4 regions of the Mesorhizobium sp. M0437 genome follow, and region 2 is predicted to be linked to each of the others. Evidence: predicted binding sites of a transcription regulator. Region 2 holds the regulator's gene; each other region holds the start of a gene.
What was found. The regulator LexA, encoded in region 2, represses DNA repair genes until DNA is damaged. The targets are predictions, from matches to a motif close to TGTTCNNNNTGTGTTCNG.

Region 1 (7,732 bases), on a different contig from region 2:
CCTCGCCGGTCAACGCCTCGATGCGGCGAACGCCGGCAGCGACCGCGCTGTCGGACAGGATGCGCACCAAGCCGATATCGCCGGTCGCCCTGACATGCGTGCCGCCGCATAGCTCGACCGAATAAGGCCGGTTGGCCTTGGCGCCATGCAAGCCCGTGCCCATCGAAACGACGCGCACTTCATCGCCATATTTCTCGCCAAACAGCGCCATGGCGCCTTCGGCAATGGCGTCGTCGACAGACATCAGCCGCGTGGTTACAGGGCCGTTCTGAACGACGATCTCGTTTGCCATGCGCTCGACCTCTTCGAGCTCGTCAGGCGAGATCGGCTTGTTGTGGGAGATGTCGAAGCGCAGACGCTCGGGCGCGACCAGCGAGCCCTTCTGCGCCACATGGGTACCCAGCACCTCGCGCAGCGCCTCATGGATCAGATGCGTGGCGGAATGGTTCGCGCGCAGCCTGGTGCGCCGCGCGTGGTCCACCTTCAGCTCGACGGTCGCGCCCGTCTTGACCGTGCCGGTAGCCACCTTGCCGAGATGGACGAAAAGCCCATCGGCCTTCTTCTGGGTATCGGATATTTCGATCGAGAACCCGTCGCCCGAAATGACGCCGGTGTCGCCCATCTGGCCACCGGACTCGCCATAGAACGGCGTCTGGTTGACAACCACGGCAACGGCGTCACCCTTGCCGGCGCTGTCGACGGTTTTGCCGTCCCTGACCAGCGCCTGGACGAGGCCTTCGGCCTGCTCGGTCTCATAACCCAGGAATTCGGTGGCGCCGGTCTCCTCACGCACCGCGAACCATATCGTCTCGGTTGCGGCCTCACCGGAACCAGCCCAGCTTTTGCGCGCCTCCGCCTTCTGCCGCTCCATCGCCTCGGTGAAGCCGGCAAGGTTGACCGAGATGTTGCGCTGGCGCAGCGCATCCTGCGTCAGATCGAGCGGAAAGCCATAGGTGTCGTAGAGCTTGAACGCTGTCTCGCCATCCAGCATGTCGCCGGAGGCCAGCGTTTCCGTCGCCTCGGAAAGCAAGCCCAAGCCGCGCACCAGCGTCTTGCGGAAACGAGTTTCCTCAAGCTTCAGCGTTTCGGTGATCATCTGTTCGCCGCGCACCAGTTCCGGGTAGGCTTGGCCCATCTCGCGGACCAGCGCCGGCACCAGGCGCCACATCAGCGGATCGTGGGCGCCGAGCAACTGCGCGTGGCGCATGGCGCGGCGCATGATGCGACGAAGCACGTAGCCGCGGCCTTCGTTGGACGGCAGCACGCCGTCGGCGACCAGGAAGCAGGACGAACGCAAATGGTCGGCGATGACGCGGAACGATGCGGCGGTGCCCGCATCCGGACCTTTGCCAAGCGCCGAAGACGCAGCGTCGATCAGGTGGCGGAACAGGTCGGTTTCGAAGACGCTTTCAACCCCTTGCAGGATAGATGCCATGCGCTCGAGACCCATGCCTGTGTCGATCGACGGACGCGGCAGGTCGACGCGCTCGTCCTTCGTCACCTGTTCATACTGCATGAACACCAGGTTCCAGAATTCGAGGAAACGGTCGCCATCCTCCTCGGGGCTGCCGGGAGGGCCGCCCCAGATATGCTCGCCACGGTCGATGAATATCTCCGAACACGGCCCGCAAGGCCCGGTGTCACCCATCGCCCAGAAATTGTCCGAAGTCGCGATGCGGATGATGCGATCGTCCGAAAGGCCGGCGATCTTCTTCCAGTACGAAGCCGCCTCGTCGTCGGTGTGGTAGACGGTGACCAGCAGCTTGTCCTTCTTCAGCCCGAACTCCCTGGTGATCAGGTTCCAGGCAAGCTCTATGGCCCGCTCCTTGAAATAGTCGCCGAAGGAGAAATTGCCGAGCATCTCGAAGAAGGTCAGGTGGCGCGCAGTGTAGCCGACATTGTCGAGGTCGTTGTGCTTGCCGCCGGCGCGAACACTCTTCTGGGCGGTCGTGGCGCGCGAATACGGCCGCTTCTCCAGACCGGTGAAAACGTTCTTGAACTGCACCATGCCGGCATTGGTGAACATCAGCGTCGGGTCGTTGCGCGGCACCAGCGGGCTTGACGCGACGACCTCGTGACCTTCCTTGCGAAAATAGTCGAGAAATGCCGACCGGATCTCGTTGACGCCACTCATGAATACTGCCTTTTCGAGAGAACCGCCGGCTGCCGGCGGAAAATAGACATGGCCTTTTAGCGGTCGCACCGCAGCCTGTCCAGAAACACCAAATGGGCTCAAATCCCGGCTTTCACCAGCGCCTTGAAATGCGTCTGCCTCGCCGTCAAACGCGAACCGCCGGCCCTGGGCCGGCGGTTCGAAACGCATCGATTACGCAAACTCACAATCAAAACATCAAATCGAAACCTGGCTGAGGCTCAGCGAGGCGTCGCTTGCCCTACATCACCCCAGCGTCGTCCTCGAAACCGTCGTCGCTGCTTTCGGAGCCGCCGTTCTCAAGGAATTTCTCAGCGATCAGCCCGGCATTCTGCCGTAGCGCCAGCTCGATCTCGCGCGCCGTGTCGGGATTGTCGCGCAGGAACAGTTTTGCGTTTTCGCGGCCCTGGCCAAGACGCTGCGAATTGTAGGAGAACCAGGCGCCCGACTTTTCGACCACGCCCGCCTTGACGCCGAGATCGACCAGCTCGCCGGTCTTGGAGACGCCCTCGCCATACATGATGTCGAACTCGACCACCTTGAAGGGCGGCGCCAGCTTGTTCTTGACGACCTTGACGCGGGTCTGGTTGCCGACGACCTCGTCGCGATCCTTGACCGAGCCGATGCGGCGGATGTCGAGGCGGACCGAGGCATAGAATTTCAACGCATTGCCGCCGGTCGTCGTCTCGGGCGAACCGAACATGACGCCGATCTTCATGCGGATCTGGTTGATGAAGATGACCATGGTGTTGGAGCGCGAGATCGAGGCGGTCAGCTTGCGCAGTGCCTGGCTCATCAGGCGGGCCTGCAGGCCGGGCAGCGAATCGCCCATCTCGCCTTCGATTTCCGCTCGCGGCGTCAGCGCCGCCACCGAATCGACCACCAGCACGTCGATGGCGCCGGAGCGCACCAGCGTGTCGCAGATCTCCAGCGCCTGCTCGCCGGTATCGGGCTGCGAGATCAGCAGGTTTTCGAGATCGACGCCGAGCTTGCGGGCATAGACCGGGTCGAGCGCGTGCTCGGCATCGACGAAGGCGCAGATGCCGCCCTTCTTCTGGGCTTCGGCCACCGTGTGCAGCGCCAGCGTCGTCTTGCCCGAGCTTTCCGGCCCGTAGATCTCGACGATGCGGCCGCGTGGCAGGCCGCCGACGCCAAGCGCGATGTCCAGCCCAAGCGAGCCGGTCGGCACCGTTTCGATCTCGACGACCTGCTCGTTCGCGCCGAGCCGCATGATCGAGCCCTTGCCGAAGGCACGCTCGATTTGCGACAGCGCCGCATCCAGAGCCTTTGATTTGTCCACCGCTTTGTCCTCTACAAGCCGCAAAGAATTCTGAGCCATGATACATCACCCCGTGGTCGTCAATGGAGGCCGGACAATCCCGCAATCCTTAAAAGAATGTACCTCATTTGTTCTCATTTGTCAATGAGCACCAAGGGTTTGAAAAATAACGTATATCGCTATTTGTTCTATTTTTGTTTCGCAATTATTGCTTCCGATGTGTCTCGCCTCGCATACGGCGCCGTTGCCGTCACCAACCGAATCGGACCCGCGATTGCGGGGTTCCGCCCGGCGACCTAGTCTCCCCCGGGCAACAGCTAAAGGGCATTTTGACGGCATGATCAAATCCTCAACGATCCTGGCCGTGGGCGGCGCCTATATCGAGCGGCGCGGCCGGGTTGCCGGCGCCTTCGTGCCAGCAGCGTCTAATCCGGGCACGATGCGCGAGCATGTCGGCGGCGCCGTCTTCAACGCCTTGCGCTGTGCCGTGCGCCGCGGCGTCTCGGCCTCGCTGCTTTCGGTGCGCGGCGGCGATGCCCTTGGCGACACGGTTTTACGCGCCGTCACCGAGGCCGGCATTGCCGACCTGTCGGCGGTGTTCCTCGACCGCGCGACGCCAAGCCATACGATGCTGATCGACAGCGACGGCGGGCTGATCGCCGGCCTTGCCGACATGGTGCTCTACGAACTGGCGCTTCCCAAGCAGATCCGCCGTGCCAAGGTGCGGGAAGCGATCGGTTCGGCCGACGCGGTGCTGTGCGACGCCAACCTGCCGTCGACCGCGCTGGAGCGGCTGGCGGCACTCGCCGCCGGCAAGCCGGTGTTTGCGCTTGCGGTCTCGCCCAACAAAGCGGCGCGGCTGACGCCGGTGCTCGACCGTCTGGCGATGGCCTTCATGAACCGGCGCGAGGCCGGCGTGCTCGCCGGCGTCCAAATCGATCAAGGCATCGTCGACGGCCTGAGACGCGCCGGGCTGAAAAGCGGCGTGATCACCGCCGGCGACGAACCAGTGCTCGGTTTCGACGAATTGGGCGCGTTCTCGATCTCGCCACCGCCGCTGCAAAAGCGGACCGATGCTGCCGGCGCCGGCGACGCATTGGCAGGCGCCACGATCGCTGCCCTGCTGCGCGGCCTGACGCTGCGCGCGGCACTGCGCGAAGGCATTGCCGCAGCTATGCTCGTCGTCGAGAGTGCCGCCTTCACCAGCGCTGGCTTTGCCGAGGCGCTGGCGCTCGTGCCCGAGGCGCGGGACCTGGCATGAAGTGCGGCCCGGAATTGCCGAAGCATGACGCAGCCTATTTGCCGGCGCGCCGTGCTGCCTCGTAGGCGCGGCGCGACCAGATCGCCATCTCGTCGGGATCGTCGAACGCGCTGTCGGGAACGCTCCAATAGGGCATCGACACGAGCTTGCCGTGGCGCGAGCCGGTATAGGTCCATTGCCGGCAGCCGGCCGCTTCGAAATCCGGGGCGCTTTCGGCGTCGGCCTTCAGCATCAATTCGCCACCGATGACGATGGCGACGATGACGCCGTCGAAATAGATGCCCTTGCCGCCGAACAGCTTGCGGATGCTGACCGGGCCGAGGCCTTCGAAAAGCTCTTCTATGCGCTCGTTGTCCATGCGGCGATCATGTCACCCGGATTTCCCCTTGTCATCGCCGCAACCGGCGCCATCCTGACAAAGTGCAAATCACTTTCGTCGGAGTTTCTCATGCCGCTTCTGCTCAAAGGGTCCTGCCGGTGCAATGCCGTGCGTTTCGAGGTGGAAAGCCACACGCCGGTGCCGTTCATGCTGTGCTACTGCTCGATCTGCCGCAAGCAGCAGGGCGGCGGCGGTTTTGCCATCAATCTCGGCGCCGATTACCAGACGCTGAAAATCCAGGGCAAGCGCCATCACGGCGTCTACCGCGCCGAGATCGAGGACGACGAGCACCCGCAACGCGAGATCTCGACCGGCGAGCGGAACTTCTGCACGAAATGCGGGACGGCACTCTGGCTCTACGATCCGACCTGGCCGGAGCTGGTGCATCCGTTTGCCTCGGCGATCGACACCGACCTGCCAAAGCCGCCGGAGAAGGTGCATCTGATGCTGAAATACAAGGCGAACTGGGTCGAGCCGGATATCGGCAAGGGCGACAAGGTTTTCGATGTCTACCCGGAGGAGTCGATCGCAGACTGGCACAAGCGAACGGGGATGTGGGTGGATTAGCGTTCTTCTCCCCGTCGCTATACGGGGAGAAGATGCCGGCAGGCAGATGTGGGGCGGCGCAAACATTGCGAACGCCGGCTCGGCCCCTCATCCGGCCCTTCGGGCCACCTTCTCCCCGTATAGTGACGGGGAGAACGAAAACCTCAGGCCGAAGCGCGCGCCTCGGCCAGTGCCTTCAGATCAGCCGGCTTCAATTCGACCGATTCGCCGCAGCCGCAGGCCGAGCTCTGGTTCGGATTGCGGAAGGTGAAGCCGGTTCGCAGTGTCGTCTGCTCGAAATCCATCTCGGTGCCGAACAGGAAAAGTGCCGCCTCCGGCGCGACATAGACATGGGCGCCATCGCGCTCGATATGGTCGTCCTTGGTGTTCGGCTCGGTCACCAGATCGACCGTATATTCCATGCCGGCGCAGCCGCCCTTCTTGATGCCAAGGCGAATGCCATGCGCATTCTCACGGGTCGCGACGATCTCGCGCACCCGGTCGGCAGCCTTTTCGGTCATCGTGATGACGGCGAAGCGTCCCATGTCTTTCCTTCTCCATTCTTTGCAGGTTCAAGGCCTGCCGAATGATTCCTCACCTAAAATGGTGAAGTTTTGTACCCGGCGCAAGTGCGCCAGCCTCTGTCTGGTCGGATGCTAATACCAGCCCACCGCCACCTGTGCCTCTTCCGACATGCGGTCGGGCGACCAGGGGGGATCGAAGGTCATGTTGACCTCGACGCCGGAAACGCCTTCGACGGCGCCGACGGCATTTTCGACCCAACCCGGCATTTCGCCGGCCACCGGGCAGCCGGGCGCGGTCAGCGTCATGTCGATCTTGACCGAGCGGTCGTCCTCGATGTCGATCTTGTAGACCAGGCCGAGCTCGTAGATGTCGGCCGGGATTTCCGGGTCGTAGACCGTCTTCAGCGCCGAGACGATGTCGTCGGTCAGCCGCGCCAATTCGTCGGCGGGGATTGTCGATCCGGAAACCGCCGCATTGGTCGTCGCTTCCGAATTGGTCTCGGCGGTGTGGCTGGCATCATCCATGATCGTCACCCGAAGAATTTTCGCGCTTTTTCCAGCGCATCGGCCAAAGCATCGACTTCGGCCCTGGTATTATACATGCCGAACGACGCCCTGCATGTGGATGTTACGCCGAAGCGTTTCAACAGCGGCTGGGCGCAATGCGTGCCGGCGCGGACCGCCACTCCCTGCCGGTCGATGACCATCGACACGTCATGGGCGTGGATGCCCTGCAGCTCGAACGAGATGATGGCGCCCTTGCCGGGCGCATCGCCGAAGATGCGCAGCGAGTTGATGGCGCGCAACCGCTGATGCGCATAGTCCTTCAGATCGGCCTCGTGCGCGGCGATGCGCTCGCGGCCGATCTTTTCCATGTATTCGAGCGCGGCACCAAGCCCGATTGCCTGCACGATCGGCGGCGTGCCGGCCTCGAAACGGTGCGGCGGGTCGTTGTAGGTGACGATGTCTTGCGTCACCTCCTCGATCATCTCGCCGCCGCCCATGAACGGGCGCATGCGCTCCAGAATATCCTTCTTGCCGTAGAGCACGCCGATGCCCGACGGGCCATAGACCTTGTGGCCGGTGAAGACGAAGAAATCGCAGTCGAGATCCTGCACGTCGATCGGCATATGCACGGCGCTCTGGCTGCCGTCGACCAGCACCGGAATGCCGCGGGCATGCGCGATGCGCACAATCTCCTTGATCGGCGTCACCGTGCCCAGCGCGTTCGACATATGGGTGATGGCAACCAGCCTGGTGCGGTTGGTCAGCCGCTTCTCGAACTCCTCGATGTGAAAGGCGCCGAGATCGTCGACCGGCACCCAGACCAGCTTGGCGCCCTGCCGCTCGCGGATGAAATGCCACGGCACGATGTTGGAATGGTGCTCCATGATCGACAGCACGATCTCGTCGCCCTCGCCGATGTTCGGCATGCCGAAACCATAAGCAACCGTGTTGATCGCCGCCGTGGTGTTGGAGGTGAAGACGATATTGTCGGTGCTCGGCGCATTCAGAAATCTCTGCACTATCTTGCGCGCGTTCTCATAGGCGTCGGTCGCGGCATTCGACAGGAAATGCAGGCCGCGATGGA
Region 2 (7,732 bases):
CGCATATGCTCGGCTCCGAAATCTCGACGCGGCTGACGGGTCGCGTCGTATCGTACGAGCCCATGGCGAGCGGCCGCATCAGGCTGACAATCGATGTGATCTCAACCGCCAGGCCGACACTGCGCTACATGCCGGAACGGGTCCGCGTTTCGGCGATGAAGATACCGGCTGAGCTGACCGCCGGTTCCGAGATCACCGGCTATGTGCGGCTGCTGCCGCCGACCGGCCCGGTGCGGCCCGACAGCTATGATTTCTCCTTCGACAGCTATTTCGCCGGTATCGGCGGCAGCGGCTTTTTTCTCGGCAATCCGAAAATCGTGTCGTCGGACAGCATGCCGCTTGCCGCGCAGCTTTCTTCCGCGATCGAAGACGCGCGTGAATCCATCGCCGACCATATCCGCAGCCGCATCGGCGGTGCCGAGGGCGAGATTGCTGCTGCGCTGATCGTCGGCGTGCGCGCCGGCATTCCCGAGGAGATCAACGAAGCGATGCGGCGCACCGGCATCTACCACATCATCTCCATCTCGGGGCTGCATATGGCGTTGGTCGCCGGCACCATCATGGCGCTGCTGCGGGGTGCCTTCGCGCTGTTTCCCGATTTCTCATCGCGACGGCCGGTCAAGAAATATGCCGCGGCCGCCGCGCTTTTTTCGATTGCGGCCTACCTCGTCTTTTCCGGCATTGTCGTGGCGGCCGAACGCAGCTTCATCATGCTGGCGGTGATGCTTATCGCCGTGCTGTTCGACCGGGCCGCGCTCACCATGCGCAACCTGGCGATCTCGGCCATCGCGGTCATCCTGGTGTCGCCGCACGAGGTGGTCGGTCCGAGTTTCCAGATGTCCTTCGCCGCGACGGCGGCCCTTGTCGGCGCCTATGCAGGCTGGTCCGATTACCGCGCCGGCAGGGCCACCACGCCGCCGCCGCGGCAGTCGCCGCTACGCTTTGCCACTCGAAAGGTCCTGCTGGGCATGTGCGGTCTGGCGATGACCTCGATCATTGCAGGGAGCGCCACGGCGCTTTTCGCCATATGGCATTTCCAGCGCGTGGCGCCGCTCAGCCTGTTCGCCAATCTGGCCATCATGCCCATCGTGTCACTGGTCGTCATGCCCTTCGCCGTTCTCAGCGCGCTGGCGATGCCGTTCGGTGCGGATGGCCCTTTTCTCTATGTCATGGGCAAGGGGCTGACGGCGATGATCGCCCTGTCCGGGTGGATCTCGGAGCGCTCGCCGATCGATGCGGTCGGGCTGATTTCGCTGAGATCCGTCCTTCTGGTGACGATCGCCCTCGTCATTGCCAGCATGGCGACGACGTGGTTGCGGCTGGCGGCACTTCCTTTTGCGCTCGCCGGCTTGCTGACGACAACGCAGACACGCATACCCGACGTATTGGTCTCGGAGGACGCACGGCTGGTCGCGCTGCCGATCGGCAGCGGTGAACTCGCGGTCAACCGGGCACGCCCGAATGAGTTCACCATCGACAACTGGAAACGCGCGCTCACATCAGAGGCTATCGTCGCGCCGGAAACACCTGGAAAGAACGACCCGCAATTCGACATTGCCGATCCGGCCGACCTACCGCCGGGCATGCCGTTCATTTGCACGGACGGCCTCTGCCTTGCCAGGCATCCATCCGGCGCGATCATCGCGCAAGCCAAGGACCGCGATACTGCGCGGCCAGCCTGCGCCTTTGCCAGCTTGATCGTCATCGACGACGCCACCGCCCATAACCCCTGCTACTACGACCGGCTGGTCCTCGTCGTCACCAAACGGCAACTGGCGCGCGCGGGAAGTGCCGCCGTCTATTTCGATCCACAAGCGGCAACACGCGCCGAGATCCGCTTCGCCGTCGAAAAATCATACCGGCCCTGGCACGTGCAGCGGAAATTTTCACGCGCGGCACGGGGCCTGCCGCCATACCGCCGGGCCGACAACCCCAAAGCCGGCGCCAAGGGCGGAGCTCAGTAGCGGCGGATCAGTCCGACGAGCTTGCCCTGCACCTTGACCCTGTCTGGTCCGAAGATGCGCGTCTCGTAGGCCGGATTGGCGGCTTCCAGGGCGATCGAGGCGCCCTTGCGGCGGAACCGCTTCAGCGTCGCTTCCTCCTCGTCGACCAGTGCCACCACGATCTCACCGGGGCTCGCCGTATCGGCATTGCGGATGATCACCGTGTCGCCGTCGAAAATGCCGGCCTCGATCATCGAATCGCCTTTGACCTCAAGCGCATAATGCTCGCCGCCCATGATCATATCCGGCGGCACCGAAATCGAATGCGTCTGGTGCTGGATGGCGTCGATCGGCACACCGGCAGCGATGCGGCCCATCACTGGGATCGAAACGGCGGCGACGACATCGTCGTCATTTCCGGCTGCGGGCACGCGCGACGATGTCGGCTTGCCTTGCCGAGGGGCGCCTTGCCCAAGACTGCCCTGGATGACACTCGGCGAGAACTTGCGTGCCGCATTGAGGCCGGGGGCGATCGAGTCAGGCAGGCGTAGCACCTCCAGCGCACGGGCCCGGTTGGGCAAACGGCGAATGAAGCCGCGCTCCTCCAGCGCCGTAATCAGCCGGTGGATTCCGGATTTGGAAGCCAGGTCGAGCGCTTCCTTCATCTCGTCGAATGAAGGCGGGATACCGCTTTCCTTCAACCTTTCGTGGATGAACATAAGCAGTTCGTGTTGTTTGCGTGTCAGCATAGCGACCCCCAACAGAATCAGAAAAACAAACCCAGAACAAACACTATCTGTTCCAGTTGTGTTCCGCAACTGTTTAAAGTTTAATGAATGCGTTAAGGCTCGGGAAACAAACGACGTCCCCTACCGGCGTACCGCATTTTCACCGCCGCGAGCCTCATCGCCTTGATTCTGCTTTCGTTTGCGCCCTTCTGGCCTCCTAGAAGGCGGCACTGGCATCGGCCGTCGGTCGGCAAAAGGCACGGAATTGAACCCGTATCGACTGTGCGGTTTGGTCAATGCACCGTGAACGAAACGAACTCAAAACGCCAACCTCGGGTTAAGTCCCGGTTTCCACCGCCTGGTCAGGCTGCTTCTCGCCGGTGGAGCCTTGCTGCGCGCAACCAAGTAATGGAAGAACAGTCGATGCGTGTCCGGCGTTGCGTTGGATCTTGGGGGAGCAGACAAATCATGACAGGAATTCCCGATCTCGTGGCCATAAAGGCGATGGATGCCGCGGATCCGCTGCGCGCGATGCGCGACCGCTTTGTGTTGCCGCAAGGAGTGATCTATCTCGACGGCAATTCGCTAGGAGCTGCTTCACGTGCCGCTTTCGATGAACTGCACAAGGCCGCGACCGAAGAATGGTCGCATGATCTCATCCGCGCATGGAACACGGCCGGCTGGTTCAACATGCCGCTTGAACTTGGCGACCAGCTCGGGCGCCTGATCGGGGCCGCGGCCGGCCAGACAGTGGTCTGCGACACGACATCGGTCAATATCTACAAGCTGCTGCACGCCGCCATGGCCATGCGACCGGAGCGGCAGGTCATCGTCGCCGAGGGCGATAGTTTTCCGACGGACCTCTACATGGCCGAGGGTGTGGTTTCGACGCGAAAAGATACGCTGCTGCGCCTCTCGGGAGTCGACGCGCCGACCATCGAAGAGCTGATCGACGAACGCACCGCTGTGGTGCTGGTCAACCACGTCAACTATAAGTCGGGCGAACTGCGCGACATGCCGGCGCTGACGCGCAGGGCTCAGGAAGCCGGGGCGATGATCGTCTGGGATCTCTGCCACACTGCCGGCGCGATGCCAGTCGAACTCGACAAGGCAAACGCCGATTTTGCCGTTGGCTGCACCTACAAATATCTGAATGGCGGCCCGGGCGCGCCTGCCTTCATCTATGCGGCTGAGCGGCATCTTTCCGACATCCAGCAGCCGCTCACCGGCTGGTGGGGCCATGCACGGCCCTTCGCCTTCGAGCCAGGCTATGCGGCCGGCACCGGCATCCGCCGGTTTCTGTGCGGCACACAGCCGGTCCTGTCGATGCGCACGCTGAAGGGCGCGCTCGACATCTGGAACGATGTCGACATGACGGCGGTGCGCAAGAAGAGCATCGCGCTGGCGGATCTGTTCATCGAGCTTGTCGAGGCAAAGTGCGGCACTTACGGGCTCACGCTCGAAAGCACGCGCGATGGGGAAAAACGCGGCAGCCAGATTTCATTCATGCATGAGCATGGCTACCAGGTCATGCGCGCGCTGATCGAACGTGGCGTGATCGGCGATTTTCGCGCGCCATCGACCATGCGCTTCGGCTTCACCCCGCTCTATGTCGGCTATGCCGATGTCTGGCAGGCCGCCAAAGTGCTTGAGGACATCCTGCACACCGGTGCGTGGAAGGATGCGCGCTTCGCCATCAAAGCAGCTGTCACTTGAGATTGATGCGAGAGCTGGAATCGTGAGGCTGGCGACGACGCGCCGCGCGATGCTTACGGCTACGCTGCAGGGCCATATGCCAGGGAGGGCGCAGGGTGTTCGAACGTCACATTGCCGATTGGGACAACGCCTATGCCAACAGCGCCAACATAGCCGGCAGCGATCGCTGGCCGGCGGCCTGGATCGAGCCCGCGCGGGTTTTCCGCGACGTGCTTTCGACCGAGGGCAGGGCGCGGCTCGACATGGCCTATGGCGACAATCCACGCAACCGGCTCGATCTTTTCCTGCCGGCCATCAAGCCCAAGGGACTCGTGGTGTTCGTTCATGGCGGCTACTGGATGGAATTCGACAAGAATTTCTGGTCGCATCTTGCCGCTGGCCCTGTTGATCGCGGCTATGCGGTGGCGATGCCGTCCTACACGCTCTGTCCGCAGATACGCATTGGCGGCATCGTCAAGGAAGTCGGCGCGGCGATCGGCAAGGCGGCGGCGATCGTTGCAGGGCCGCTGATGCTGACCGGGCACTCGGCCGGCGGCCATCTTGTTAGCCGGATGGTTACGGCGACGACGCCGCTGGCGCCCGAAGTCGTCCGGCGCGTTCGTCATGTAGTGTCGATCTCGGGGGTGCACGATTTGCGCACTAAAATGCGCACCGGCATGAACGAGACGCTGGCGATCGATGAGGCCGAGGCGCAGGCCGAAAGCCCGGTGCTGCTGCGCCCGATGGACAAGGCCCGCCTGACCTGCTGGGCCGGCGGCGGCGAGCGCGCTGAATTCCTGCGTCAGAGCGCGTTGCTGGCCAACATCTGGATCGGCCTGGGTACCGCGACCAGCTCGGTGGTCGAGCCTGACCGGCATCATTTCAACATCATCGACGGTTTGGCCGATCCAGACCATCCGCTGACCCGGACCTTGATTTCGGAGTGAGGCAGGTTCAGCGTAGCATCAGTACGTCGCAGGGGGAGCCCGCCGCCGCGGCAGGCGCGAACGGCGCGCGAACGATCAGCCCGTCGGCATCGGCCAGCATTTTCAGCATCGAGGAGTCCTGGATGCCGAACGGCGTCGCCACGAGCGTACCGGCGTCATCAATGACAACAGCCCGCACATAATCTTGCCTGAGATCGTTGGCCGGCATGGCGGCACCGAGCCGTGCCCGACGTATATCCTGCTGAAAGGCGCGGCCGCCGAGCCGCGCCAGCAGCGGCTTCAGGAAGAGCTGAGTGCAGACCAGGCTTGCCACCGGATTGCCGGGCAGGCCGATGCAGCGAATGTCTCCCAGCCGCCCGAACATCAGTGGCTTGCCCGGCCGCATGGCGATCTTCCAGAAATCGAGCGTCATGCCTTGCCCGGTCAGCACCTCATGGACGAAGTCGTGGTCACCGACCGAGGCACCGCCCAGCGTGACGATGACGTTCGCGCCAGCCTTCACGGCCTTTTCAACCAGCGCAGCGATCGCCTCCCTGCGGTCCGGCGCGATGCCAAGGTCGAGCGCGCGCGCACCGACCGACTGTGCGGCAGCGGCGACACCATAGGCGTTGGAGGAGATGATCTGGTCGGGGCCAAGATCGCTGCCCGGCGGCAGCAATTCGTCGCCGGTGGCGATGATGGCGACCAGCGGCCGTTTGACCACGCGCACCTCGGGGTGATTGGCCGATGCCGCCAGCGATAAGGCCGCCGGGTCGAGCAGGCGGCCTTTGGGCAGCAGGACATCGCCCTTGGCGAAATCGAGCCCGAGGCGGCGGATGTTGCGCCCCTGCACCGTCGGTTCCGTCACTTCGACGCTGCTGCCACCGAGATCGCGGGCGTTCTCCTGGATGACGATAGTGTCGGCGCCTTCGGGAAGCGGTGCGCCGGTAAAGATGCGCACGGCCTGCCGCTGCTGCACCGTTCCGGCAAAGCCGCGTCCGGCCGGCGCCATGCCGACCACCGAAAGCCTTGCCGGTACGGACGCGATATCGGCCGCCCGCACGGCATAGCCGTCCATGGCGGAGGCGTTGAACGGCGGCTGGGTGCGGAGCGCCACAACCGGCTCCGCCAGCACGCGGTCGGCGGCATCCAGCAGTGCGACGCGTTCGCCCGGCAGCGCTGCTGCGCCGTCCAGCAGGCGCTCGAGCGCCTCGGCAACTGGGACCAGCGCCATTATCGGCCTGCCTCGGTGGCCCCGTCTCCGGTGATCTTGTAGTCGCCGGATTTGCCGCCGGTCTTTTCGACCAGCCTGATGCCGGAGATGACCATGGCGCGGTCGACCGCCTTGGCCATGTCGTAGATGGTCAGGCAAGCGACCGAGACGGCACTCAGAGCCTCCATCTCAACGCCGGTCTTGCCGGTGACGCGGGTCAATGCTGTCACCTTCAGGCCGGGCAGCGCGGCGTCCGCCTCGATATCGACAGATATCCTGGTCAGCAGCAGCGGATGGCAAAGCGGGATCAGTTCATGCGTCTTCTTGGCCGCCATGATGCCGGCAATGCGCGCGGTGCCCAGCACGTCGCCCTTCTTGGCGTCGCCGGCGAGGATCATGTCCAGCGTCTCGGGCCGCATCGCGACAAAACCTTCTGCGACTGCCGTGCGCACCGTCTCAGCCTTGTCGCCGACATCGACCATGTTGGCTTCGCCCTGCGCGCCAAGATGGGTGAGGGCGGCCGCCATCCTCAAACGGCCTCTGCCGGCGCCTTGCCCGTCAACAGCAGGCGCGTTGCCGCGGCCACGTCCTGCTGGCGCATCAGGCTCTCGCCGACCAGGAAAGTCGCAATGCCGCTCTGCTCCAGCCGGCGGCAATCGTCGTGCGAAAAGATACCGCTCTCGCTGACCAGATGGCGGTCGGCCGGCACCATCGCTACCAGCCGCTCCGAGGTCTGTAGGCTGGTTTCGAAGGTCCGGAGATTGCGGTTGTTGATTCCGATCAGCCGCGACGACAGCTGCAGCGCGCGTTCCATTTCAGCCTCGTCATGCACTTCGACCAGCGCGTCCATGCCGAGCCCGAACGCTGTCGCTTCGAGTTCTCTTGCCAACGCGTCGTCGACGCTGGCCATGATGATCAGGATGGCATCGGCGCCCCATGCCCTGGCCTCGTAGACCTGATAGGGGTCGAACAGGAAATCCTTGCGCAATGCAGGCAGCTCGATGGCAGCGCGCGCAGTGGTGAGGAATTCGGGCGCGCCTTGGAAGGAGGGTGCGTCGGTCAGCACCGAAAGGCAGGCGGCACCGCCCTTCGCATAGGCCCTGGCCAGCGTCGGTGGATCGAAATCGGCGCGGATCAGGCCTTTGGATGGGCTAGCCTTCTTGATTTCGGCAATCAGCGCGAACCTGCCGGATTTGCGCTTTGCTTCAAGGGCGGAAAGAAAGCCGC
Region 3 (7,732 bases), on a different contig from region 2:
AAAAGACGTTTTCGAGCGGCGCAATGCCGCAAACGAGGCAAAGAAGGCGCTTCTGGAGCGCTTCAAGGCAAAGCCGGCGGCAGATGATCCAGCGGTGCTGGCACGACAGGCCGAGCGCAAGGCGATCCTCGAGGCCCGCGCTATACGCGAGGCCGAAAAGGCCAGGCTGAGGCAGGAAAAGCTGGCGCGCGAAGCGGTCGAAAAGGCCGAGCGCGAGGCAGCTGCCGAAGCGGCACGCATCGCTGCGGAAGAAGCCGCACAGGCCGAAGCGAAGATCCGGGAAGCTGAAGAGAACGAGCGCATCGCCCGTTTTCTTGCCGACGAGGCCGAACGCAAGGCCAAGCGTGATGCGCGCTATGCCGCGCGCAAGCAGCGCACCGGCAGGACGCCGCCCGGCTTCTCCGCGCGATAGCGCCTTCCGGCACTGATCAGCCGAATTCAAGAATCAGGGGCCGCCTTGCCGCGGCCCCGAACGCGTTCGTCTGTCAGAATCGGCTAAGCCGCGAGCTTCAGTCCCATGATGCCGCAGACGATTAGCGCGATGCAGGCCAGCCTGATCGCCGTCGCTGGGTCGCCGAGCTGCCATATCCCCAACAGCGCCGTGCCGACGGTGCCGACGCCGGTCCACACCGCGTAAGCGGTGCCGACCGGCAACGCCTTCAGCGCCAGGCTGAGCAAGGTCAGGCTGACGATCATCGAGGCAACCGTCAGGACGGTTGGCAGCGGCTTCGAGAATCCGTCGGTGTATTTGAGGCCGATCGCCCAGCCGATCTCGAACAGGCCGGCGAGGAACAGGAAAACCGACGACATCGGAACGCTCCGTTTCGATGGCTTTCGGCCGATTTCTTGAAAAGCGCAAAAATTGCCTTCGCCGCATCCAAGGGGATGCGCGTGAGCTTAATGAACAATCATACCGGCCGCGTTTGCGGCCGGTCGAAATAAGCCGGTAGCTGCGGCTCTACTTGTCCTTCAGCTTCATCGCCTTCACTGGCGGTGCCTTCAGGGCCGGCGCCGGAGCCGGTTTCTTCGCGTCCTTCTTCGGCTTGCGGGCCTCCTTGCCTGCCTTCATCGCACCCTTAGCCATGATTCGTTCCTCCAGTTGATATCTGGCGAAGTGAAACAAGAGAAAACGCTCGACTGCAAGAGGCCGCTGCCGTGCAGTCGCCTGGCCGATGGGCTGTCAACCGGTTTCTAATTCCCTCGTAAACCGCAGCGGTCCGTGCCATGGTCTTCTTCGCACTGCAGCATCAGCCCTCGCGTTTCGCCAGCTGATGATCAGGCAGGCCGGTCAGGACGACAATGCGGATCCACATCGGTTGCCAGATGAGCTTCGACTTCCCGCAGGAAACACCGCTGATCGCGATGCTAAATGTCCATTATTCGCGCGCATCCGATCTTGAGCGGCCGGACTTCCTGACGTCGAACCCGCCGGTGCCGATCGAGAGCTACCGCGACAGTTTCGGCAATTGGTGCAACCGTTTCGTTGCGCCGGCCGGGCGCTTTGCGTTCGGCACGGACGCGGTGATCCGCGACCCCGGCTCCTTCGAGACGCGCGAGCTGACGGCGTGGCAGCACGAGGTCCGCGATCTGCCGTCGGAGACGCTGCTGTTCCTGCTGCCCAGCCGCTATTGCGAGAGCGACGTGCTGTCGAATGAAGCGTGGCGGCTGTTCGGCAGCACCCCGCTCGGCATTCCGCGCGTCCAGGCGGTCTGCGACTTCGTCCATAACCACATCGTCTTCAACTATTTCAATGCGCGGCCGACGCGCACCGCCGCCGAGGCCTATCGCGAGCAGAGTGGTGTATGCCGCGACTTCGCTCATCTCGCTGTCGCCTTCTGCCGCGCCCTGAACATTCCGACCCGCTACTGCACCGGCTATATCAGTGATATCGGCCTGCCAAAGCCGTGGTCGGACATGGATTTCGCCGCCTGGATGGAAGTCTATCTCGGCGGCCGCTGGCACGCGTTCGACCCGCGCAACAACGCGCCGCGCATCGGCCGCATCCTGATTGCCTCCGGACGCGATGCCGCCGATGTGCCGCTGACCCACATTTTCGGGCCGGGCGCGCTGGCTGGCTTCAAGGTCTGGACGGACGAGGTCGTCGAATAGCCCGCGCCGCCCTTTTGAACAACTGACCTTGTGAACAACTGGGCGCTTCAGGCGTTGTGAGAGCTGTGGAGCGTGGGCGGACGCTCCGCCAATCTCGGGGCATCAACCAGGGCAGCACACCATGGCGGCGCATGGCGGGTCGAAAAAAGTGATCTATGCGGCGCTCGCCGGAAATCTTGCGATCGCACTGACCAAATTCGCCGCTGCCTTGTTCACGGGCAGCTCGGCAATGCTCTCGGAAGGCGTCCACTCGCTCGTCGATACCGGCAATGGCAGCCTGCTGCTTTACGGCATGCACCGTGCCGCGCGCCCGGCCGACCGCACGCATCCGCTCGGCCATGGCCGCGAGCTGTACTTCTGGAGCTTCATCGTCGCGCTCCTTGTCTTTGCACTGGGCGCCGGCATATCGTTCTACGAAGGCGTGATGCACATCATGGCGCCGGAGCCGATCGCCAACGCCAAGGTGAACTACGCTGTCCTCGGCCTTTCCTTCCTCTTCGAAGGCACCTCTTGGCTGGTGGCGCTGAAGGAATTCCGCCACCAAAAAGGCAGCCACGGCTGGCTCGAGGCGGTGCAGCTCAGCAAGGATCCGAGTGTCTACACCGTACTCTTCGAGGACAGCGCGGCACTTCTCGGCCTCGTTGTCGCCTTCGCCGGCATATTGGCGGCGGAACTGCTGGACATGCCGAAGCTCGACGGCGCCGCGTCGATCGGCATCGCGCTGATCCTGGGCGGGACCGCGATCTTCCTGGCGCGCGAAAGCAAGAGCCTGCTGCTCGGCGAGCCGGCCTCGCCCGAGGTGCAAACAGAGGTGCTGGCCATCGTCCAGCAGGACCCGGCGGTGCAACGGGCAAATGGCGTGCTGACGCTGCATATGGGTCCGCAGGAGATCGTCGCCGCTTTGAGCATCGAGTTCGAGGATCATTTGTCGGCGCCGGAGATAGAGACCTGTGTCGAGCGCCTCGAGACGCGGCTGAAAGCGGAGATGCCGGAGGTGACGCGGCTGTTCGTCAAGCCGCAGACCACCGGCACCTGGGAACGCCGGAGCAAGGCCTTGGCGGCGTCCGGAGGGGAACCGGCCTGAGGAAATGGCTGCGCCATCGGGCAGTCCCGGTTATGATTGCGGGCAAAAGCTCCAGGAGGAACGAAGATGAAAATCGACGGCGCGTGTCATTGTGGCGCTATCACTTACGAGGCCGAAGTCGATCCGGAAAAGACCACCATTTGTCACTGCATCGATTGTCAGAAGCTAACCGGAACGGCCTTTCGCGTCACCGTGCCGGCGTCCGAGGACAATTACAGGATCACCAAGGGCACGCCGAAGATCTACATCAAGACCGGTTCGAGCGGCGCCAAGCGCGCCCAGGCATTTTGCGGTGAGTGCGGCTCGCATCTCTACGCCACGTCGGCGGGCGAGGGACCGAAGGTTTACGGTATCAGGGTCGGCACGGCACGGCAGCGCGAGCAACTGGTGCCGAGAAAGCAGATCTGGCACCGCTCGGCGCTGCATTGGCTGCCGGAATTCGAAGGCACAACCATCATCGAGGAGCAGTAGCGCCAGACCGGGGCGAAGCCTCCGGTTCCGGCGCAGCTCTCAATCGTCGCCTTCGACGACCCTTAGCCTCAACTGCCCGGTTTTCGAATCGGCGACGCGCGGGCTGCTTTCCGCTTTTGCTCCGCTGCCATTCGAACCAGCGGTGTCCTCCGCCGGCTGCACGCCAAACTCCAGCGCCTCGATCTTTTGTCCGCGCCTGGTCACCTTCGATGTCGAGACCAGAATGTCGTCGATATCCTTGGCCGATTGGCCAAAATGCGTCTGCAATTTGCGCACCCGCTCGTCTAGCCGGGAGACGTCTTCCATCAGCCGGATAACCTCGCCCTGGATCAGGTGTGCCTGCTCGCGCATGCGGGCATCCTTGAGGATCGCCTGGATGACCTGGATCGACAGCATCAAAAGCGATGGCGAGACGATGACGATCCGTGAGCGATGCGCCTTCTGGACAACGGCCTCGAAATTCTCGTGGATTTCGGCGAACACCGATTCCGAAGGCACGAACATGAAGGCGGTGTCCTGCGTCTCGCCCTGGATCAGGTATTTTTCGGAAATATCGCGGACATGCACCTCGATGTCGCGGCGGAAAGCCTGTGCGGCGGTCTTCTGCAGTTCGGCGCCTTCGGCGGCCCGGATGGCATTCCAGGCCTCGAGCGGAAACTTTGCATCGATGGCAAGCGACGGTGCGCCGTTCGGCATCTTCACCAGGCAGTCGGGCCGGCTGCCATTCGACAAGGTCGCCTGGAATTCATAGGCGCCGTGCGGCAATCCGTCGGCGACGATGGCTTCCATACGCGACTGGCCGAAGGCGCCGCGCGTCTGCTTGTTGGAAAGGATCGCCTGCAATTGCACGACCTGGCCGGCCAGCGACTGGATGTTGCCTTGCGCGATATCGATGACCGCCAGCCGTTCCTGCAGCTTGGCGAGGCTCTCATGCGTCGATCTCGTCTGCTCGGTCATGGTCTGGCCCAGGCGGCCGGTCATGGCATCGAGACGCTGGCCGATCGACTGTGTCAGTTCCGCCTGGCGCGCCCCGAACACTTCGGCGATGGCGCCCATGCGGCCCTGCATTTCCGCCTGGCTTGCCAAGATGCCGGCCATCCGCACCTCGGCGTCGCGGGCGTGGTCGGCGGCTTCGGCGGCCGCCACTGCACGCGCCTTGGCCGATCGCCAGAGCGCAACGACGAGCGCCACGAACAGTCCAAGGAACAGCATTGCGCCGAAACCCAGGGCATGGCCGAGCGTGATCGTGGTGGCGCCTAGGCGGGCGACAGGTTCGGACAGGATGGTGGCCAGATCGTTCATGTCGACAGCATAGATGATTCGGTCTGCCAGCACAGATCAAAACGTGAACGACCCGAAGGCGCCCCGGTTGACGCTTTTCCTGCGAGGTCTTAGGTGAGACGCCATGTCGATCAAGCCGCTTATCATCCTTCCCGATCCCGTCCTGCGTCAGGTTTCAAAACCGGTCGAGCGTGTCGACGGGGATTTGCGCAAACTGGCCGGCGACATGCTGGACACCATGTATGACGCGCCCGGCATCGGCCTCGCAGCGATCCAGGTCGGCGAACCCTTGCGCATGCTGGTGATCGACCTGGCCAAAGAGGACGAGACGCCGGCACCGCACGTCTTCATCAATCCCGAAATCCTCGAAAGCTCCGACCAGCGTTCGGTCTACGAGGAAGGCTGCCTGTCGATCCCGGATTACTATGCCGAGGTCGAGCGTCCGGCGGCGGTGCGGGTGAAGTTTCTCGACCGCGACGGCAAGCTGCAGGAGATCGAGGCCGAGGGGCTGATGGCGACCTGCCTGCAGCATGAAATCGACCACCTCAACGGCGTGCTGTTCATCGATTACATCTCCAAGCTGAAGCGCGACATGGTGGTCAAGAAATTCAAGAAGCTCGCCAGGGACAAGGCGCCGGGCAAGATGGTGGGGTAGGCGTCGACGAATGCCCCTGCGTGTCATCTTCATGGGTACGCCCGAATTCTCCGTGCCGACGCTGCGGGCGATTGCCGGGGCCGGGCACGAGTTGGCAGCCGTCTACACGCAGCCGCCGCGCGCCGGCGGCCGGCGCGGGCTCGAACTGACGCCGTCGCCGGTGCAGCGCGAGGCGGAGCGGCTTGGCATCGAGGTGCGGTCGCCGGTGTCGCTGAAGGGCGAGGCGGAGCAGGAGGCGTTCCGCGCCTTAGGTGCCGACGTCGCCGTGGTCGTCGCCTACGGGCTGCTCCTCCCCAAACCCATTCTCGAGGCGCCGCGGCTCGGTTGCCTCAACGGCCACGCATCGCTGCTGCCGCGCTGGCGCGGCGCTGCCCCTATCCAGCGCGCCATCATGGCCGGCGATACCGAAACGGGCATGATGGTGATGCGGATGGAGGAAGGCCTCGACACCGGCCCGGTGGCAATGGTTGAAAAATGCGCCATTGGACCCGACATGACGGCCGGCGATCTGCACGATCGGCTGATGGTCTTGGGTGCTTCGCTGATAGTGCAAGCGCTCGAACGGCTGGAGCGGAATACGCTGACATTTACCACACAGGCGGAGGTGGGGGTGACCTACGCCAAGAAAATCGATAAATCGGAGACTCGCATAGACTGGCTGCGACCTGCCGGCGACGTGCACAACCAGATTCGCGGCCTGTCGCCCTTTCCCGGTGCATGGTGCGAGGCCGAAATCGGCGGCCGCGTGGAACGGCTGAAACTGCTTCGCTCGACGCTCTCGCAAGGCGCCGGCGAACCGGGAGGAATTCTCGATGACCGGCTGACGGTCGCCTGCGGGTCAGGCGCGATCAGGCCGGTCGAAGTTCAACGTGCGGGCGGAAGGCCCATTGCCGCGCAGGAGTTTCTGCGCGGGGCCAAGCTCGAAAAAGGAATGAAATTGTCATGAGCATGATGTCCATACGCGCGGCGACGCCGCGGGACCGCGAGGCGATCCGCCTTGTCGAAGAACACGCATTCGGCCAGCAGACGGAGGCCGGACTGGTCGACGCGCTGGTCACCGGCGGTGATGCCGTCGTCGAACTGGTGGCGGACGAAGACGGGCAAGTGGTCGGCCATATCCTGTTTTCACGGCTTTTCGTGCAGAATGGCGGCAAGAGCTTCCCGGCGGTGGCTTTGGCTCCTTTGGCGGTCGAGCCGTCGTTCCACGGCACCGGCATCGGAGGTGCGCTGGTCCGCGAGGCGCATATCCGCCTGAAGGCTGCTGGCGAGACGCTCGCCGTGGTGCTCGGCGATCCGGCTTACTATGGCCGTTTCGGCTACAGCCGCGCCCGTGCAGCAAAATTCGAGAGCGAGTACCAAAGCGAGGCTTTGCAGGCGCTTGCCTGGGGCGAGGCGCCGGAGACCGGCATGCTGGTCTACGCCTCGGCCTTCGGCTCAGCCCTCGCCGCCTGATTTCGCCTCGATCCGGGAATGCCGCGTTTTCGCCTCGACATCGAATATGACGGCAGTCTCTTCGCCGGCTGGCAGCGCCAGGCCAACCAGCCTTCGGTGCAGCAGGCGATCGAGCGGGCGATCGAGAAGTTCTGTGGCGAGCAGGTTTCGCTGCGCGCCGCCGGCCGCACCGATGCTGGCGTCCATGCGACCGCTCAGGTGGCGCATGTCGATCTGATCAAGGCATGGCCCGGCGACAAGGTGCGCGACGCAGTCAACGCGCATCTGCAAGCGGCCAAGGTGCGCATCGCCATCCTGAAGGCCGCAGTCGTGCCGGATGGCTTCGATGCGCGTTTCTCGGCGATCGGCCGCCATTACCTCTACCGCATCGTCAATCGCCGCGCGCCGGCGGCGCTCGACAAGGGCAAGATCTGGTGGGTACCGAAGCAGCTCGATGCCGGTGCCATGCACGAGGCGGCAAAGGTGCTGGTTGGCCGGCATGATTTCACCACCTTCCGCTCGACCCAGTGCCAAGCCACCAGTCCCGTCCGCACGCTCGACCGGCTGGATGTCAGCCGCACCGGCGATTTCATTGAGGTCCGCGCTTCGGCGCGGTCATTCCTGCACAACCAGGTGCGCTCGATGGTCGGCTCGCTCAAACGTGTCGGCGAAGGCGGCTGGACTGTTGCCGACCTCAAGGC
Region 4 (7,732 bases), on a different contig from region 2:
TGCGCCTTGGCGCTTCAAGCAACAGGCTCAGGCTGGCCATGCTCAGCATCAGCTGGACATTGTGGTGATCGAGCGCGCCAGGCGAAAAAATGCCGAGGAAATACAGTGCGGCAGCGCCGATCACGACAGCGGGCAGCACGGCGCTGTCACCGGCAAAGCTGCGCGCGGCGCGAGCCGTGAAAAATACGGTCAGGCAGAAGAGCAGCGCCGGCCACAGCACTTGCGCAACATTCTCGGCAAAGGCCGCGCTGCCGGTCAGGGCCGATACGGCGATGATGATGGCGGCGATCGGCGCATCGACCAGCCGCGACCAATGCATGACGAAACCGCCTTCCAGGCCCATCCTGTACTGGTGGAGATCGAACCAGCTTTGGCCGGCCAGCATGTCGCGAACTTCGACGAGGCGCAGCAGATTGTCGTTGTCGCCGCCGGCATTGGTCAGTGCCGGGAAGCCGGCAAAGGCATTGACGGCAAGCGCCAGCAGCGTGGCAAGCAGCGCCAGCGCGATATCGGACCTCCAAATGGAGGCGCCATCGTCGGCTGTGCTCATATCAGGACCTTTGGAAGGAATACGGTGCGGTTTAAACCTAGCCTTAACAGCTTCAATAAATAGTAAAGCCGCCCGAGCGAGGCCGGCGCTTGAGTGGTCAGGGGCCTCACAGGGCATCCGGAGACGAAAATGCCACAAGAAGTGCGCCATGAGCCGAGCATCGCCGTGCTCCTGCCTTGCTACAATGAAGAGCTGACGATCGGCGAAGTGGTGCGGCGCTTTCGCGAAACGCTGCCTGCCGCCGCGATCTATGTCTACGACAACAATTCGCGCGACCTGACGGCGCTCCGAGCCCGCGCCGCCGGCGCCATCGTGGTGCGCGAGCCGCGCCAGGGCAAAGGCAATGTCGTGCGCCGCATGTTCGCCGACATCGAGGCCGACATCTACCTGATGGCCGACGGCGACGGCACCTATGCGCCGGAGGACGCGCCACAACTGATCAACACGCTGCTGACCGAGCGCTCCGACATGGTGGTGGGCACCAGGCGCGGCGTCGTCAACGACGCCGGCAGGACAGGCCACGCCTTCGGCAACCGCATCTTCAACAGCCTCTACAAACGTTTGTTCGGCTCGGACTTTACCGATATCTTCTCGGGTTACCGCGCCTTCACCAGGCGCTTCGTCAAGAGTTTTCCCGCCGTTTCCGGCGGTTTCGAGATCGAGACCGAAATGTCGGTGCACGCCTCGCAGCTCAAATTGCCGGTCAGCGAGATCGGACTCGACTATGGCCGCCGGCCGGAAGGCTCCTCGTCGAAGCTGTCGACCTTTCGCGACGGCGCGAAGATCCTGTGGATGTTCGCCATGCTGATGAAGGAGACGCAGCCGCTGCGTTTCTTCGGCGCTTTTTCGGTGTTCTTCCTGGCATCAAGCCTGTTTCTGATGGCGCCGGTGCTGATCGAGTTCGCCGAAACCGGGCTTGTGCCGCGCATGCCGACGTGGGTGCTGTCGGTCGGGCTGCTGCTGCTGTCGATGCTGGCGGCGGTGACCGGGGTAATCCTCGATTCGGTGTCGCGCGGCCGGGCCGAGCAGAAGCGCATCTTCTATCTGTCGATGCCTTCCGGCCGCGTCGAACGCGAACGCGCAAGTGCGCTCGCGACTTTGAAGACCGGACCGCGCAAGACCCCGCGGGCGGCTTAGAGCCCTAAATGGGACGCCTCGCCCGCTTCATTGTCGCCGGCGGCATCGGCTTCGTCGCCGACGCGGCGGCGCTTTGGCTGGTGTTGGCGATAGCGCCGCTTGGCCCCTTCGCGGCTCGCATCATCTCGATCGGTTTTGCCCTGTCCGTCACCTGGCTGATCAACCGCCATCTGACCTTCTCGCCTTCCAGCCGCGGCGTCGCGCAAGAGGGCGCCCGCTATGGCGGCGTCGGCATTGCCACCAGCGTCGTCAATTATCTCGTCTATTGCGCCATGCTGTTCGCACTGCCGATGGTGTCGCCGCTCATAGCCCTTGCGGTCGCCTCGCTGGTCGCCATGGCACTGTCCTTCCTCGGCTATTCCAAGCTGGTCTTCGACCGCTGAGAACTATCGCGTCGAGGTCTGCGCCAAGCGAAGCGCAGCCTCATCGTGACCTTGGCCGATTGGCAGAAGCCGCCGATTTCCTTATATCGCTGTCGTCGATGCATCGGCCCGAAAATCGGAATCGATTTTCGGAAAGCACGATGCATGGATTCAAAAAATGTTGGAGCGTACTTTGTGCGTCCAAGTGGATCGCTCCAAGTGCGCCGGAGAGCTGCCATGCCCCTGAAAGTCGCCGTCCAGATGGACCACATCTCCACCGTGTCGGTAGCCGGCGACACGTCGTTTGCGCTGTCGCTGGAGGCGCAGCGGCGCGGCCACCAGTTGTTCCACTACACGCCCGACCGGCTGTCGCTGCGCGACGGCAAGGTGTTTGCCCGTATCGAGGCGATGCAGGTTCGCGACGAGAAGGGCAATCATTATTCGCTGGGCGAAGAAGTCCGCACCGATCTTTCGGAGATGGACGTCATCCTTTTGCGGCAGGATCCACCCTTCGACATGAACTACATCACCACCACGCATATCCTCGAGCGCATCCATCCGAAGACGCTGGTGGTCAACGACCCGGCCTGGGTGCGCAACAGCCCGGAAAAGATCTTCGTCACCGAATTTCCCGACCTGATGCCGGACACGCTGATCACCAAGGACCCGCTCGAGGTCGCAGCCTTCCGCAAGGAGTTCGGCGATATCATCGTCAAACCGCTCTACGGCAATGGCGGCGCCGGCATCTTCCACCTGCACGAGGCCGACCGCAACCTCGCCTCGCTGCTCGAAATGTTCGGCCAGATGTTCCGCGAACCCTACATCGTGCAGCGCTACCTCAAGGAGGTGCGGGCTGGCGACAAGCGCATCATCCTGATTGACGGCGAGCCTGTCGGCGCCATCAACCGCGTGCCGGCCGAGCATGATTCGCGCTCCAACATGCATGTCGGCGGCCGCGCCGAAAAGACCGAATTGACGGAACGCGAACGCGAGATCTGCGCCCGCATCGGCCCCGCGCTGAAAGAGCGCGGCTTCATCCTCGTCGGCATCGACGTCATCGGCGACTACATGACCGAGATCAACGTGACCTCACCGACGGGCATACGCGAAGTGCAGCGCTTCGGCGGCGCCGACATCGCCAGCCTGTTCTGGGATGCCGTGGAGGAGAAGCGCAACTAGCGTACATTGCTTCTGGAAGCGGCCGCGTTGCAAACCATTGCAGCCGTGGCGCTCAGCTGTTCCCCAAATGTTCTTGCCTTCGCCGGTAATCTGTGGTTGTCTCCGGTGACGCCGTTCGCGGCATGATCGCAAAGGCTTGGGGCAAAAGCCTGCATCCGGGGTGAAGACATGGTGGCGCGGGTTCGCACGGTTGCTTTCCAGGGCATCGAGGCCGTGCCGGTCGACGTGCAGGTGATGATCGCGCCGGGCAAAGTCAACATGCACATCGTCGGGCTGGCCGACAAGGCTGTGGCCGAAAGCCGCGAGCGGGTGCAGGCAGCGCTGCATGCATCCGGCCTGTCGATGCCGTCGAAGAAGGTCACCGTCAATCTGGCGCCGGCCGACCTGCCCAAGGAAGGCAGCCACTACGATCTGCCGATCGCCCTCGGGCTGATGGCGGCGCTCGGCGCCATTCCGGGCGACATGCTGGCCGGCTATGTCGTGCTTGGCGAATTGTCACTCGACGGAACCATCGCCGCGGTGGCTGGCGCGCTGCCGGCGGCAATCGGTGCCAACGCCGAAGGCAAGGGCTTGATCTGCCCGTTCGCCTGCGGGCCGGAAGCGGCCTGGGCCGGCAAGGACTTCGACATATTGGCGCCGCGCAGCCTGATCGCCATCGCCAATCATTTTCGCGGCACGCAGGTTCTGTCACGGCCGGAAGCCGGCATCCATGCCGCGGCGCGCGACCTGCCCGACCTTGCCGACATCAAGGGCCAGGAGACCGCCAAGCGGGCGCTGGAGGTGGCGGCCGCCGGCGGCCACAATCTTCTGATGGTCGGACCGCCGGGGTCGGGAAAGTCGATGCTGGCGCAGCGGCTGCCGTCGATCCTGCCGCCGCTGGCGCCCAGGGAATTGCTCGAAGTCTCGATGATCGCCTCGGTGGCCGGCGAACTCGGCGAAGGAAAACTCACCGACCGGCGGCCGTTCCGCGCGCCGCATCATTCGGCCTCGATGGCGGCGATGGTCGGCGGCGGGTTGCGCGTGCGGCCGGGCGAGGCCTCGCTTGCCCATCACGGCGTGCTGTTCCTCGACGAATTCCCCGAATTCTCGCCGCAGGCGCTCGATGCACTGCGCCAGCCGCTCGAGACCGGCGACTGCATGATCGCGCGCGCCAATCATCGCGTCACCTATCCGGCGCGTATCCAGCTGGTCGCGGCGATGAACCCGTGCCGTTGCGGCATGGCCGGCGAGCCCGGCTATCGCTGCCTGCGCGGCGACCGCTGCCGCACCGACTACCAGGCGCGCATTTCCGGCCCGCTGCTCGATCGCATCGATCTCAGGATCGAGGTGCCGGCGGTCTCGGCCAGCGATCTGATCCGGCCGGACCGGGCGGAGAAAAGTGCCGCCGTCGCACTACGTGTTGCCCGCGCCCGTACGATCCAGCGAGAGCGCTTCGAGCGGCTCGGCGCGACCGCCACCACCAACGCCCATTGCTCGCCGTCAGTCATCGAGGAGATCGCCATGCCCGACGCCGCCGGCCTGTCGCTGCTCAGGGATGCCAGCGAAAAGCTCGGCTTTTCCGCACGAGCCTATCACCGCGTCTTGAAGGTGGCGCGGACACTGGCCGATCTCGAGGCCAGCGAAACAGTCGGCCGCATCCATCTGGCCGAAGCGATTTCCTACCGCATGAGCTCGGAACGGATGGCGCAGGCGGCGTGACGTTCCCCTCCCCCTTGAGGGGAGGGTGGCCGCGAAGCGGCCGGGTGGGGTCGCCGGTGAGACGCTCGGCCTGTCGCATTTCGAAACCGACCGAGGTGCGGAGCGTTGCGATGCTCCTCCTAAGGCGCACCGTCAGAATTGGGTTGGCGCACTGCATTGGCGACCCTTCGGGCCACCCTCCCCTCAAGGGGGAGGGGGACGCCGGCGCTTACCCTTGGCCGGCGTGCATCGTGCTTTCGGTTCAGCCGTTATCCCGCGTCTTCAGCTCCAGCCGCCGTGCGTGCAGCACTGGCTCGGTGTAGCCGTTGGGTTGCACGCGCCCCTTGAAGACCAGGTCACAGGCGGCGAGGAAGGCGATGGACTTGTCGAAATCCGGCGCCATCGACCGGTAGAGCGGATCGCCGTCGTTCTGGCGGTCGACGATCGCCGCCATGCGTTTCATCGTCTCCATGACCTGCTCGGGCGTGCAGACGCCGTGATGCAGCCAGTTGGCGATGTGCTGCGAGGAGATGCGCAGTGTGGCGCGGTCCTCCATCAGGCCGACGTCGTTTACGTCAGGCACTTTCGAACAGCCGACGCCCTGGTCGATCCAGCGCACGACATAGCCCAGAATGCCTTGCGCATTGTTGTCGAGCTCCTTCTGGATGTCTTCTGGCGACCAGTTCGGCCGCACAGCGACCGGCACCGACAGGATGTCGTCGAGTTTTGCCTTGGGCCGGCTCTTCAGCGCCGCTTGCACGGCATGAACGTCGACCTTGTGATAATGGGTGGCGTGCAGCGTCGCGGCCGTCGGCGACGGCACCCAGGCGGTGTTGGCGCCGGCTTTGGGATGCACGATTTTCTCGGCCAGCATCGCCGCCATCAGGTCGGGCATCGCCCACATGCCCTTGCCTATCTGGGCGTGGCCGGCCAACCCACATTCCAGCCCGATGTCGACGTTCCAGGCTTCGTAGGCGGCAATCCAGGCGGCCTGCTTCATGTCGCCCTTGCGGATCATCGGGCCGGCTTCCATCGAGGTGTGGATCTCGTCGCCGGTGCGATCGAGGAAGCCGGTGTTGATGAAGACGACGCGTTCTTTCGCGGCGCGGATCGCCTCCTTGAGGTTGACGGTGGTGCGCCGCTCCTCGTCCATGATGCCCATCTTGATGGTGTTTTTGGGCACGCCGAGCAGCGCCTCGACGCGGTCGAAAATCTCGACGGCGAAGGCAACTTCGTCGGGCCCGTGCATCTTGGGCTTTACGATGTACATCGAGCCGGCGCGAGAATTGGCGCGGCGCCCGTTCACGCCGATGTCATGCAGCGCGATCAGCGCCGTCAGCGCCGCATCCATGATGCCTTCCGGCACCTCGTTGCCGTCGCGGTCCGATATCGCCGGATTGGTCATGAGGTGGCCGACATTCCTGACCAGCATCAGCGAGCGGCCGGGCAAGGTCAGCGTGCCGCCATCGGGCGCGGTATAGGTGCGGTCGGGGTTGAGCCTGCGGACAAAGCTCTTGCCGGCCTTGGTGATCTCCTCCGCCAAGTCGCCCTTCATCAGGCCGAGCCAGTTGCGGTAGACCAGCACCTTGTCCTGCGCATCCACTGCGGCGATCGAATCCTCGCAGTCCTGGATGGTGGTCAGTGCCGATTCCAGCACGACATCGGCAATGCCGGCCGGATCGGTGCGGCCGATCTGGTTGTTGCGGTCGATGACGATTTCGATGTGCAGGCCGTTCTTGACCAGCAGGACGGCTTCGGGGTCGGCGGCATCGCCGCGATAGCCGGCAAACTGTCTGAGGTCGGCAAGCGTGGTGGCGCCGGCACCCTCGCCCAGCCGCAACATGCCGTTGGCGACCGAAAGCCCGTTGACGCCGGCCCATTTGCCTGTGGTGAGCGGCACCGCCTCGTCGAAGAAGCTTTTCACCCAGGCGACGACCTTGGCGCCGCGCGCCGGATTGAATTTGTTGCCTCGCTCGGCGCCGGCCGTCTCCGGGATAGCGTCGGTGCCGTAGAGCGCATCGTACAGCGAGCCCCAGCGCGCATTGGCGGCATTCAGCGCATAACGCGCGTTCATCACCGGCACCACCAGCTGCGGCCCGGCAACCAAAGCGATTTCCGGGTCGACATTTTCGGTGGTCACGCTGAACGCCGGCCCCTCGGGCAGCAGATAGCCGATCTCGCGGAGGAACGTCTTGTAGGCCTCCATGTCGACGGGCGCGCCATTGTCGCGATACCAGCGGTCGAGCTTGTCCTGCATGGCATCGCGCTTTTCGAGCAGTGCCCGGTTTTTTGGCGAGAGATCATGGACGATCGCCGAAAAACCGTTCCAGAATGCCTCCGCCTCGATGCCGGTGCCCGGCATCGCTTCGTTCACGACGAAATCATGAAGCTCGCGGGCAATCCGCAATCCGGCGATCTCGACGCGATCGGTCATCAGGGCTTCTCCAGACGAAAGGCTAGGCCGGGCCTTTGGCATGTCACGGTGGCAGGGTCAATTCAGCTCAGGGTGAAGGTAGGGCGTTTTCGCTGCCGATCTCCCCCTTGAGGGCCCCTTGTGGGGGAGATGGCCGGCAGGCCAGAGGGGGTCGCCTCGCGTGGAAGTGCAACCTCTTCTTTGCACCAAATCGCGTCGCGCTTCATGCGAGGCGACCCCCTCGGTCGCCTTCGGCGACATCTCCCCCTCGAGGGGGTAGATTACGCGCTCACACCGCAATCCTTGGCCGTCCCGACGCCACCGCCACGACATGCGCCTCGATGAACATGCGCTGGCCCTCTACTGTGGAGACGCGGAACTCGCTGGCGATTTCGATCTCGGCGCTGTCGGTGC

Region 1: a site for LexA is predicted at 3,616-3,633, ahead of recA (recombinase RecA). Genes of this name have one in related genera too.
Region 3: a site for LexA is predicted at 4,999-5,016, ahead of NKI72_RS07965 (DNA recombination protein RmuC). Genes of this name have one in related genera too.
Region 4: a site for LexA is predicted at 3,286-3,303, ahead of NKI72_RS18980 (YifB family Mg chelatase-like AAA ATPase). Genes of this name have one in related genera too.

The regions. Positions count from the first base shown of each region.
Region 1 is NZ_JAMYRK010000056.1:8,505-16,236, reverse strand. Features, by position in the region: gene alaS (alanine--tRNA ligase) at 1-2,134, opposite strand, end outside; gene recA (recombinase RecA) at 2,394-3,491, opposite strand; gene NKI72_RS26265 (PfkB family carbohydrate kinase) at 3,769-4,692, shown strand; gene NKI72_RS26260 (TfoX/Sxy family protein) at 4,727-5,050, opposite strand; gene NKI72_RS26255 (GFA family protein) at 5,141-5,638, shown strand; gene sufA (Fe-S cluster assembly scaffold SufA) at 5,782-6,162, opposite strand; gene NKI72_RS26245 (SUF system Fe-S cluster assembly protein) at 6,274-6,666, opposite strand; gene NKI72_RS26240 (cysteine desulfurase) at 6,672-7,732, opposite strand, start outside.
Region 2 is NZ_JAMYRK010000066.1:4,537-12,268, forward strand. Features, by position in the region: gene NKI72_RS28265 (ComEC/Rec2 family competence protein) at 1-1,964, shown strand, start outside; gene lexA (transcriptional repressor LexA) at 1,958-2,692, opposite strand; gene kynU (kynureninase) at 3,140-4,387, shown strand; gene NKI72_RS28280 (hormone-sensitive lipase) at 4,483-5,313, shown strand; gene NKI72_RS28285 (molybdopterin molybdotransferase MoeA) at 5,321-6,526, opposite strand; gene moaC (cyclic pyranopterin monophosphate synthase MoaC) at 6,526-7,032, opposite strand; gene trpC (indole-3-glycerol phosphate synthase TrpC) at 7,035-7,732, opposite strand, start outside.
Region 3 is NZ_JAMYRK010000008.1:90,504-98,235, reverse strand. Features, by position in the region: gene NKI72_RS07995 (DUF6481 family protein) at 1-412, shown strand, start outside; gene sugE (quaternary ammonium compound efflux SMR transporter SugE) at 496-810, opposite strand; gene NKI72_RS07985 (hypothetical protein) at 959-1,084, opposite strand; gene NKI72_RS07980 (transglutaminase-like domain-containing protein) at 1,300-2,109, shown strand; gene NKI72_RS07975 (cation diffusion facilitator family transporter) at 2,231-3,193, shown strand; gene NKI72_RS07970 (GFA family protein) at 3,260-3,664, shown strand; gene NKI72_RS07965 (DNA recombination protein RmuC) at 3,704-4,966, opposite strand; gene def (peptide deformylase) at 5,070-5,600, shown strand; gene fmt (methionyl-tRNA formyltransferase) at 5,617-6,546, shown strand; gene NKI72_RS07950 (GNAT family N-acetyltransferase) at 6,543-7,052, shown strand; gene truA (tRNA pseudouridine(38-40) synthase TruA) at 7,071-7,732, shown strand, end outside.
Region 4 is NZ_JAMYRK010000029.1:5,372-13,103, forward strand. Features, by position in the region: gene NKI72_RS18960 (GtrA family protein) at 1-550, opposite strand, end outside; gene NKI72_RS18965 (glycosyltransferase) at 680-1,687, shown strand; gene NKI72_RS18970 (GtrA family protein) at 1,696-2,070, shown strand; gene gshB (glutathione synthase) at 2,287-3,228, shown strand; gene NKI72_RS18980 (YifB family Mg chelatase-like AAA ATPase) at 3,397-4,926, shown strand; gene NKI72_RS18985 (malate synthase G) at 5,168-7,339, opposite strand; gene NKI72_RS18990 (hydantoinase/oxoprolinase N-terminal domain-containing protein) at 7,608-7,732, opposite strand, start outside.